4 regions of the Mesorhizobium ciceri biovar biserrulae genome follow, and region 1 is predicted to be linked to each of the others. Evidence: riboswitches for the same ligand, from Rfam matches in the RefSeq annotation. Region 1 holds a riboswitch; each other region holds the start of a gene.
The links. Region 1 has a riboswitch for cobalamin ahead of bluB (5,6-dimethylbenzimidazole synthase). Riboswitches for the same ligand answer to the same signal wherever they lie in the genome.
Positions count from the first base shown of each region.

Region 2: linked by a shared signal. The riboswitch ahead of A4R29_RS01505 (aromatic ring-hydroxylating oxygenase subunit alpha) and the one ahead of bluB (5,6-dimethylbenzimidazole synthase) in region 1 are both predicted to bind cobalamin.
Region 3: linked by a shared signal. The riboswitch ahead of metE (5-methyltetrahydropteroyltriglutamate--homocysteine S-methyltransferase) and the one ahead of bluB (5,6-dimethylbenzimidazole synthase) in region 1 are both predicted to bind cobalamin.
Region 4: linked by a shared signal. The riboswitch ahead of A4R29_RS10255 (ABC transporter ATP-binding protein) and the one ahead of bluB (5,6-dimethylbenzimidazole synthase) in region 1 are both predicted to bind cobalamin.

Region 1 covers NZ_CP015064.1:1,808,634-1,810,828, forward strand. The annotation lists gene A4R29_RS08045 (hypothetical protein) at 1-298, shown strand, start outside; partial or broken gene bluB (5,6-dimethylbenzimidazole synthase) at 421-1,146, opposite strand; cobalamin riboswitch at 1,150-1,329, opposite strand; gene A4R29_RS08055 (histone deacetylase family protein) at 1,451-2,195, shown strand, end outside.
Region 2 covers NZ_CP015064.1:302,984-305,178, reverse strand. The annotation lists gene A4R29_RS01515 (DUF680 domain-containing protein) at 1-61, opposite strand, end outside; gene A4R29_RS01510 (DUF680 domain-containing protein) at 141-338, opposite strand; cobalamin riboswitch at 850-1,051, shown strand; gene A4R29_RS01505 (aromatic ring-hydroxylating oxygenase subunit alpha) at 1,167-2,195, shown strand, end outside.
Region 3 covers NZ_CP015064.1:1,193,691-1,195,885, forward strand. The annotation lists gene metE (5-methyltetrahydropteroyltriglutamate--homocysteine S-methyltransferase) at 1-990, opposite strand, end outside; cobalamin riboswitch at 1,106-1,305, opposite strand; gene A4R29_RS05255 (adenosine kinase) at 1,699-2,195, opposite strand, start outside.
Region 4 covers NZ_CP015064.1:2,265,952-2,268,146, forward strand. The annotation lists gene A4R29_RS10245 (alanine racemase) at 1-3, shown strand, start outside; gene A4R29_RS10250 (AraC family transcriptional regulator) at 9-842, opposite strand; cobalamin riboswitch at 1,078-1,284, shown strand; partial or broken gene A4R29_RS10255 (ABC transporter ATP-binding protein) at 1,450-2,195, shown strand, end outside.

The DNA of each region.
Region 1 (2,195 bases):
CTTTCTGATGATGCTGGCGCCTGCCGGCGCCATTCTGTTCCTGATGCCCGGCCAGCTCGCCGGCTGGGCCTTCGTGCTCGCCATCGTCTTCGCCTGGGCGTTCAAGGCGGCCTTCATCGAGCCTTTCGCCATCGCTTGCCTGATGCAGGTCTATTTCAAGACCATCGCGGGCCAGGTGCCGGATCCGGCCTGGGACGCCCGGTTGGCCGAGGCGTCGTCGAAGTTCAGGGAGCTCAAGGACAAGGCGCTCGCCTCCTTCGGCGGTTCGCGCTGGGGTACGGCCGGCGCCACACCCTGATCGGCCGGGCAGGTGGTGTCTGGTGAGGCAGAAACGGTGTTGAGGCGCGCCACGGTGGACTTCAGCTGTGTCTCGCCTTGCCCGGAAAACGTCTCGCTCATGATCAGTTCCGGCAGCGGCAGCCGCCGTCCCCAACCATGCGTTTCAAGGTCCGGTTTGGAAGCGAACTCGGAAACACGGCCGACGCAGAGATAGGCGATTGGCGTTACGTGATCCGGAATGGCCAACAGCCGCTTCAGCGCCTCAGCCTCGATGATGCTCACCCAGCCGACGCCAACGCCCTCGGCACGCGCGGCCAGCCAGAAATTCTGCACCGCGCAGACGGTGCTGTAGAGATCCATCTCCGGATTGTGCCAGCGTCCCAGAGGCGAACCTTTCGAGCGCTGCCGGTCGCAAGTGATGCAGATGTTGAGCGCGCTCTCGCAGATGCCTTCCAGCTTGAGCTTGCGGTACAGCGCCTGTTTTTCCGCCTCGATCGCCGGCAGTTCCTGCTCGCGCGCGGCCAGGAACAGGTCGCGCACCCTTTCGCGTCGCTCGATGTCACGAATGACAATGAAATTCCATGGCTGCATGAAGCCGACCGATGGCGCATGATGGGCGGCAAGCAGCAGCCGCGCCAGCACGTCGTCATCGATCGCGGTGGGCAGGAAATGGCTGCGCACGTCGCGCCGCGTGAACATGGCGCGATAGACCGCATCGCGCGCATTCTGGTCGAATCCATCGTCAATGGCAGCGGTCATATGTTCCGGCATCGCTTGTCCCCTTGCGATTGCAGATTCAAAACGGTCAGAGCGTACTTTGTGCGTCCAAATGGACGCACGTCGCTGTGATGTCATCCGCCTGACCATGCGGATGACGATGCCTGCCAGGCCGGTCTTCTGGCTTGGGATCAACCCGCGTCCGGTGCCTTCCCGTCATCGACAGTGGCATTTACCGGCGCGGTCCCCCTCACAGCGTTGGGCACGCCACGGAATTCAACCGTGTTCCCGATTCTCCCGCTTGCGGCGGGCACCAGGCAGTACCAAGAACCTTACGCCGAAGCGCCGGCGAGGCCAATGCCCGCGGCGACGCGAATGGACGCAGGCGCGATTTTCCCCAGTCATCGGCCGCCCGTGCATGGCCTTTGTCGATCCGGGTCACTAGATTAGGACGATGACCACCCGTCTCTACACGCATCCGATCTTCCTCGAGCATCTCACGCCGCCCGGACATCCCGAGCGGCCCGACCGCCTGCGTGCCATCGAGCGCGTGCTCGATGAGGAAGCCTTTGCCGGGCTCGATCGTATCCAGGCGCCGGAAGGCGACGAGGCCACCATCCTCTACGCGCATCCTGCCGATTTCGTCGCCCGCGTGCGCGCCGCCATTCCCGACGAGGGGATTGCCCGCATCGATGCCGACACCACTGCCAGTCCTAAGAGCTGGCAAGCGGCGATCACCGCGATCGGCGCCGCCAACGCCGCCGTCGATGATGTCTTTTCGGGCCGCGCCGACAACGTCTTCGTCGCCGCCCGGCCGCCCGGCCATCATGCCGAAAAGACCACGGCCATGGGCTTCTGCCTGTTCAACACGGCGGCGATCGCGGCGCGTTATGCGCAGAAGAAACACGGTGTCGAGCGCGTTGCCATCGTCGACTGGGACGTGCATCACGGCAATGGCACGCAGGATATTTTCTGGGACGATCCCTCGGTGCTCTATTGCTCGACACACCAGATGCCGCTTTATCCCGGCACCGGAGCGAAGACCGAAACGGGCGCCGGCAACATCGTCAACGCACCGCTGGCGCCGCAGACCGGCAGCGAAGTGTTTCGCGATGCCTTCCTGTCGCGCGTCCTGCCCGCGCTCGACAATTTCGCGCCCGACCTGATCATCATTTCGGCCGGGTTCGACGCGCACCACC
Region 2 (2,195 bases), 1.5 Mb from region 1:
CGGCGAAGGCACTGCCGGTGATGGCCAGAACGGCGGCGGCAGCAATGAGGATCTTGTTCATCTTGAATACTCCTGAATGTCTGAATTTCGCCAGGGCGGCGGGCAAGCCCGCCGTCGACCGGGAAACTGGGAATCGGCTGTTAGTTGTTGCCGAAGAGGTTGCGGTCAGCACCCTGGGCAGGCGCCTGAGCAGCCGGTTCCGACTTCTTGGTCGAAGCGGTGTACGAGCTGTCGACAGCAGTGGCTGCCGCGGCGTTCGAACCGTAGTGGTCGCTACCAGCGAAGGCGCTGCCGGAAATGGCCAGAAGGGCTGCGGCAGTGAGAATGATCTTTTTCATTTTTGGTACTCCAGTATCGTCTTTTTTCCGTCCGTCTAGCGGCGTGTCTTGGAAATGAAATCGCGTCGTTCGGACAGCCCCGATGTGGGAGGGCAAGGTCGTCTTTTCCAATCACGAAGTTGTTCCGTGTGGACCATGAATCCACACCTTGAAATTGTGCCAACGGAATCTAGGGATGTATTTTTCTTCTTCATATCAGTGTGTTAGGTATAGACACTTGATGGATCACTGACTGTTTCAGAGGCCCAGCGTTCACACCGTCCTGCACGCACCGTCAACAGAAACGAACCGTTCGGTTCGATTTTAGGGCGAGCTAATAGTCACTTTTCGAAACCATTAACCTTTTTTTGACCCCCGCGAAGGGTCGGATTCGGGAAGATCGCAGCCGGCAAATGGCCGCCCGGGAGGTGGGATCTCGGCCCGCGACGATCTGCAGTAGCGTTTCGCATGCCGTGTCGCGCCGCATGGATACGATGTCGTTTTCATGCCGACGGCGCGCCCGCGATCGTGGTTAGATCATACCATCTCAGGTGCCGCTTCGTGACGACGAGGCGGAGAATTGGGAAGCCGGTCAGAATCCGGCGCTGCCCCCGCAACGGTGGTGGAGTTCAAGTCGCAACGGGAGACCACTGGGCAACCGCCTGGGAAGGTGTCGCGATGGTCCGCAAGGACAACTCCAGAGCCCGGAAACCAGCCCGAGATTTTTAGACTCGACTGATCGCGGTGGGCGGTCAAGAGGTGGATAGCGCATGTCCGGCACACAGCCGGCCTGTGTTTCAATCCTTCCTCCATCACCACCAGTTCAGTCCTTAGAAACGAGGACAGGACATGGATATCCGCAACGACATGCTGAGGCTCCTGAAGGGGCGCCGGCAAGGCTTTTCGCTGGAGCAGCCCTTCTACACCGATCCAGACTACTTCAAGCTCGACATGGAGCTGATCTGGTATCGCGACTGGCTGTTCATCGGCCATGATTGCGAACTGCCTAAGCCGGGCAGCTACATCACCGTGCAGGTCGGCGACTATCCGGTCGTCCTTGTCCGCGACCAGCACGGCAAGATCAACGCCTTCCACAATTCCTGCCGCCATCGCGGCAGCCGCGTGTGCAACACGGAGAAGGGTACCGCGGCAAAGCTCGTCTGCCCGTATCATCAGTGGACCTATGAGCTGGACGGCCGCCTGCTGTTTGCCCGCCAGATGGCCGACGGTTTCGACAAGAGTGATTTCGGCCTGAAGCCGGTCGCCTGCGAGAGCGTCGGCGGCTACATCTTCATCTGCCTGGCCAAGGAACCGGCAGATTTCGCGCCGATGCGGGCGATGATCGAACCCTATCTCTTGCCGCACCGGCTGCGTGAAGCAAAGATCGCCTTCGAGAGCACGATCGTCGAGAAGGGCAACTGGAAGCTGGTCTGGGAAAACAACCGCGAGTGCTACCACTGCGCCGCCAATCATCCCGAGTTGTGCAAGACCTTCCCCGAGGCTCCAACCATAACCGGCGTCCATGGCGCCGACAGCGACCCTGAAATGGTCGCACACTGGGCCAAATGCGAGGCATCAGGCTTGCCGAGCAAATTCCGCATCGATCCGGCAGGGCAGTACCGCGCCACCCGCGCGCCGCTGCTGCGCGATGCCGTCAGCTACACCATGACGGGAAAACGGGCGGTCCAGAAGAACTTGTCCGACAGCGTTTCAACCGACCGCATCGGCTCCTTGCTGCTCTATCACTATCCGACGACCTGGAACCATATCCTCGGCGACCACGCCGTTACGTTCCGCGTGCTGCCGATCAGTGCCACGGAAACCGCGGTGACAACGAAATGGCTCGTCCACAAGGATGCGGTCGAAGGCGTCGACTAC
Region 3 (2,195 bases), 610 kb from region 1:
CAGCGGCCAACCGGCGATGACCGGCTTGATGCGGTCGAGAATGGCGGTCAGGTTCGCGCGCCAGACATTGCGGCCATCAATCAGGCCAAGTGAGAGCACCAGATCCTTCGGTGCGAGCCGACCAATCGTCTCCAATTGCTCGGGAGCGCGCACGAGGTCGAGATGCAGGCCCGCCAGGCGCAGCGAAAGCGCGGTCTCGAGATTGTCTCCCAGCGGCCCGAAATAGGTAGCCAGCATAATTTTCAACTTGGGCGCGGCTTTCGACAGCTGCCCGTAGGTGAATTCGAAGGCAGCTCTTTCGTTCGGGTTGAGATCGAGCACAAGCGCCGGCTCGTCAATTTGCACCCAGTCGGCCCCCGAGAGCTCCAGCCTCTGCAGCAGTTGCTCGTAGACGGGCAGCAGCCGCGGTAGCAGCGCTATGGGATTAAAGCCCTGATCGGGAGACTTCGCCAGCTTGAGGAAGGTCACCGGTCCAAGGATGACCGGGCGTGTATGGATGCCGAGCTCTTTTGCCTCCAGAAAGTGATCGACTGGTTTGGTTGACGAGAGGGCGAATGTCTGATCGTCGCCCAGCTCCGGCACGATGTAGTGGTAGTTCGTGTCGAACCATTTGGTCATTTCCATCGCGGTTACGCGCTGCCCCTGAACTGCATGCCCGTGACTGGCCTGTCCGCAACCCGCGGTATCGCCTTGCGTGCCGCGCGCCATCGCGAAGTAGATGTCGAGCGGGACCTCGCCGCCCGTCCAGCCGTAACGAGCTGGCACGGCGCCGACCATTGCCGCGGTGTCGAGCACATGGTCATAAAGTGAGAAATCGTTCGACGGGATTTTCGACACGCCGCGGTCGTGCTGCTCGCTCCAACTGGCGGCACGCAGTGCCTTCGCCGTCGCCAGAAGGTTGGCAGCAGACGATTTTCCGGACCAGTAGCTTTCGAGCGCGAATTTCAGTTCTCGCCGGCGACCGATACGCGGCACGCCAAGCGTTGCTATGGGAACTTGCCGGGAGACATTCATTCCATACCCCGATGGTTGGGGCGGGGACAAGGAAGGCGCTAGCAGGCCGGCATCGACGCCGAGCTGCCGCGGCCACCAGACACCCCGCCTGTGGACGTTGTTTACCGAGGCAGGTCTCCTGGCTCGCGGGTCACAGCCTCTGCCCCGTCTTCCCGGGGCAGTTCGCCCCAGTGACATTGATGGGTTTGGCTCGCCGCTTACAGTTGCGGGGCAGCGCCGGCATTGCACCGGCTTCCCACTTAGCTCCGCTACGGCAACACCTTGCGGAGAACCACGACATGCGGACAATCGCAGTAGCCCACTTTCTTGTCAATGCCGTATAAAGAAATGTTTATGTCTTTATGTGAATTGTTAGCCTGCGGCGTGCTTCCAAATTCCATGTCGCCGTCGAGCTGAGCCTTCTGCGCGACTCTCCGGTGTGTGCAGACTGTGGCTGGCCCCTCGGGCGATCTGCCTTTTGTACGATCCCGTCTCAAAACGATTTCATCAAAAACGGCGCGTGTTGGCATTCATGATGGGGCGGTAGTACTGGACCGAAGTGCGACAACGTTCCTCAGCCTCAACAATTAGAAATTGGGAGAAAAACCGGCATCCTTCTCGAACTGGTACGCGTTCGATTTAAACGCGCTTGTCTGGACAGCCTGCACAACGGGAAGGTGGGCAATACGTGGCCGAAAAGCTGCCCTACAACAGCCCCGCCTGCTCAGCCTCGCGGCGCAGATTCTGCCGGGGCCTCGGGCCGATCTGCTGGATCACCAATCCGGCGGCCAGCGAGCCAAGGTCGCCGCAGGTCTGCAGATCGCGGCCTTGCGTGTAGCCATGCAAGAAGCCGGCAGCATAGAGATCGCCGGCACCCGTTGTGTCGACCAGTTCATTGATGGCGGTCGCCTTGATCACCACGGTCTCGTCGCCGCGCACGATCACCGAACCTTTTTCCGAGCGGGTCACGGCGGCGATGCGGCAATCCTTGCGGATCTGCGCCAGCGCCTCGTCGAACGAGGATGTCTGGTAGAGCGATTTGATCTCGTGGCTGTTGGCAAAGACGATGTCGACCGTGCCCGAACGCATCAGCTCGAGGAATTCGTCGCGGTAGCGGTCGACGCAGAACGAATCCGACAGGGTCATCGACACTTCGCGGCCCGCCGCGTGCGCCAGCTTTGCCGTCTGCCGGATCGCCTCCT
Region 4 (2,195 bases), 460 kb from region 1:
TGATCGAGCTACGCCTTCACCGGTACCCAGATCTCCAGCCCGCCATTGCCGCTGTGGGCATCGAACTCCGGTCCATAGCGCTCGAATTCCGGTGCATCCGCGATTTCGTGACCGGAGGCGGGCAGCCAGCTGTTCCAGATCGTGTTGATCGTCCGGCGGATGGATGAGATGTGCTCGCGGTGCGAGAACACCGCATATTTCTGCGCCGGCACCCGCACCCGATAGAAGTCCTTCGGCAGATCCGCAAAGCCGGACACTTCGACGCCGACGACATAGTCGAAATTGCCCGCGTCGTCGCCGTTAAGGCAGACGCCGTAGAAAACGCCTGAGATCTCGCCGGGGATGTTGCCGATATAGGGTGCAAAACGCTGCCACTGCATCGGAATCCCGGCGCTGGTTTCACAGCTGTAGCGTTCGCCGAGGCCGGCGATCAGGAACGGCCGGCTGGTCTCGAAGCGCGGTGGTTCGAGATTGGTGAGGAAGGACTGGCCCATCAGGATCGGCTCCACGAGGTCGAGGTTGTTGGTCGAGCCTTGCGCGCGCACCAGTTCCGGCGTGGTGCCGAACTGATCGCGGAAGGCACGGGTGAACGCCTCATGCGAGTTGTAGCCGGCGTCGAGCGCGACGACGAGGATGTCGGGCGCTCCGCCGGCCAGCTTGCGCGCCGCCTCGGTCAGCCGGCGTGAGCGCATGTAACCCATCACCGAGCGGCCGGTTGCGGCGCCGAAGGCGCGCGTCACATGAAAACGCGACACGCCGCTGCTTTGCGCGACATCGTCAAGCGAGATCGCCTGCGGCAGATGGCTCTCGACGAACCACAGCGCTTTCTCGGTCGGGTTCATGGGGCTCCTTTTCGCATTGGCCGGATCATCTTGGCGTTTCCTGGCGCGGCCAGTTTGATCGAAATTGCGCATCCCGTGCAATCTGCGCCGATCCCATGGGCTTTCGCTTGACAGCGGGCCGCGTCATCTCCTAAGAATGTTATGTTATTACATAAAGTGAGCGTGCAATGCCTGTTTCCCTTAGCTGGCCCACCACTTCGTCCGAGAAATCCATTGCGAAGAGTTTGGTGGAAATCTACGCTGAAGTGGTGATGGTCCCCGAGCCGAAAGGCGAGGGGTGAAAAGGGAACACGGTGAGGCCTGTTCAGGTCGAGGCCGTGGCTGCCCCCGCAACTGTAAGCGGCGAGCAAAATCCGTGAATGCCACTGGCCGGCAAGGCTGGGAAGGCAGGATGGCGCAACGACCCGCGAGCCAGGAGACCTGCCATCACTGAGTTGACCGGACGGGGTGTGCCGGGAGGAAACGCGAGTCCCGGTCTTGTTGGCCGGTTCGCCAGCTTCCTTCCGTCGCCAGTTTTGGAAAGTGACGGAAAGTTGGACGGCTCCATCGATCATCGCATCACCATGCGCACGCTTTGCCGTCCCCGCAATCCGGCGGGCTGCAGCCGATGAGCGCAGCGCTTCTCGAAGCCCATGACCTCTGTGCCATGGCGAATGGGCGGAATCTGGTCCAGGCGGTCAGCTTCTCGGTGGCCGCTGGCGATCGCCTTGCCATCATCGGTCCCAACGGCGCCGGCAAGACGACGTTGCTGCGCATGCTGTCGGGCATGATGCGGCCAAGTTCCGGCGAGGTGAAGCTTGGCGGGCGACGGCTCGATGGGATTTCTGTCGCCGAGCGGGCACTGCATATCGCCGTGGTCGGCCAGACCGACCAGCCCGATCCGCGGCTGGCGGTGATCGATTATGTCGAGCTTGGCCGGGTCCCGCATGCCGGGCTGCGGCGCAGGCGCGAGGAACGCGATATCGTCGTCGACGCGCTGCGCCGGACCGGCCTGCTGCCGCTGCTTGGCCGCACCATCGGCTCGCTGTCGGGCGGCGAGCGCCAGCGCGCCCAACTGGCGCGCCATCGCCCAGCAGCCCAAAATCCTGTTCCTCGACGAACCGACCAACCATCTGGACCCGCGCGCCCGCGGCGAACTGCTCGACCTCGTGGCAGGCTTTGAGATGACGGTGATCGCGGTGCTGCACGATCTGGCGCTGGTAGCACCCTTCGCCACCAGGGTGGCGGTAATGAACCATGCCCGCCTGCAAGCGCTCGCCGCACCGCGCGAAGCGCTGGCCCAACAGCTGATCCGCGAGATTTTCGGCATCGATGTGCTGCGCCTGCGCCATCCGACCGAGGATCGAGAGTTGA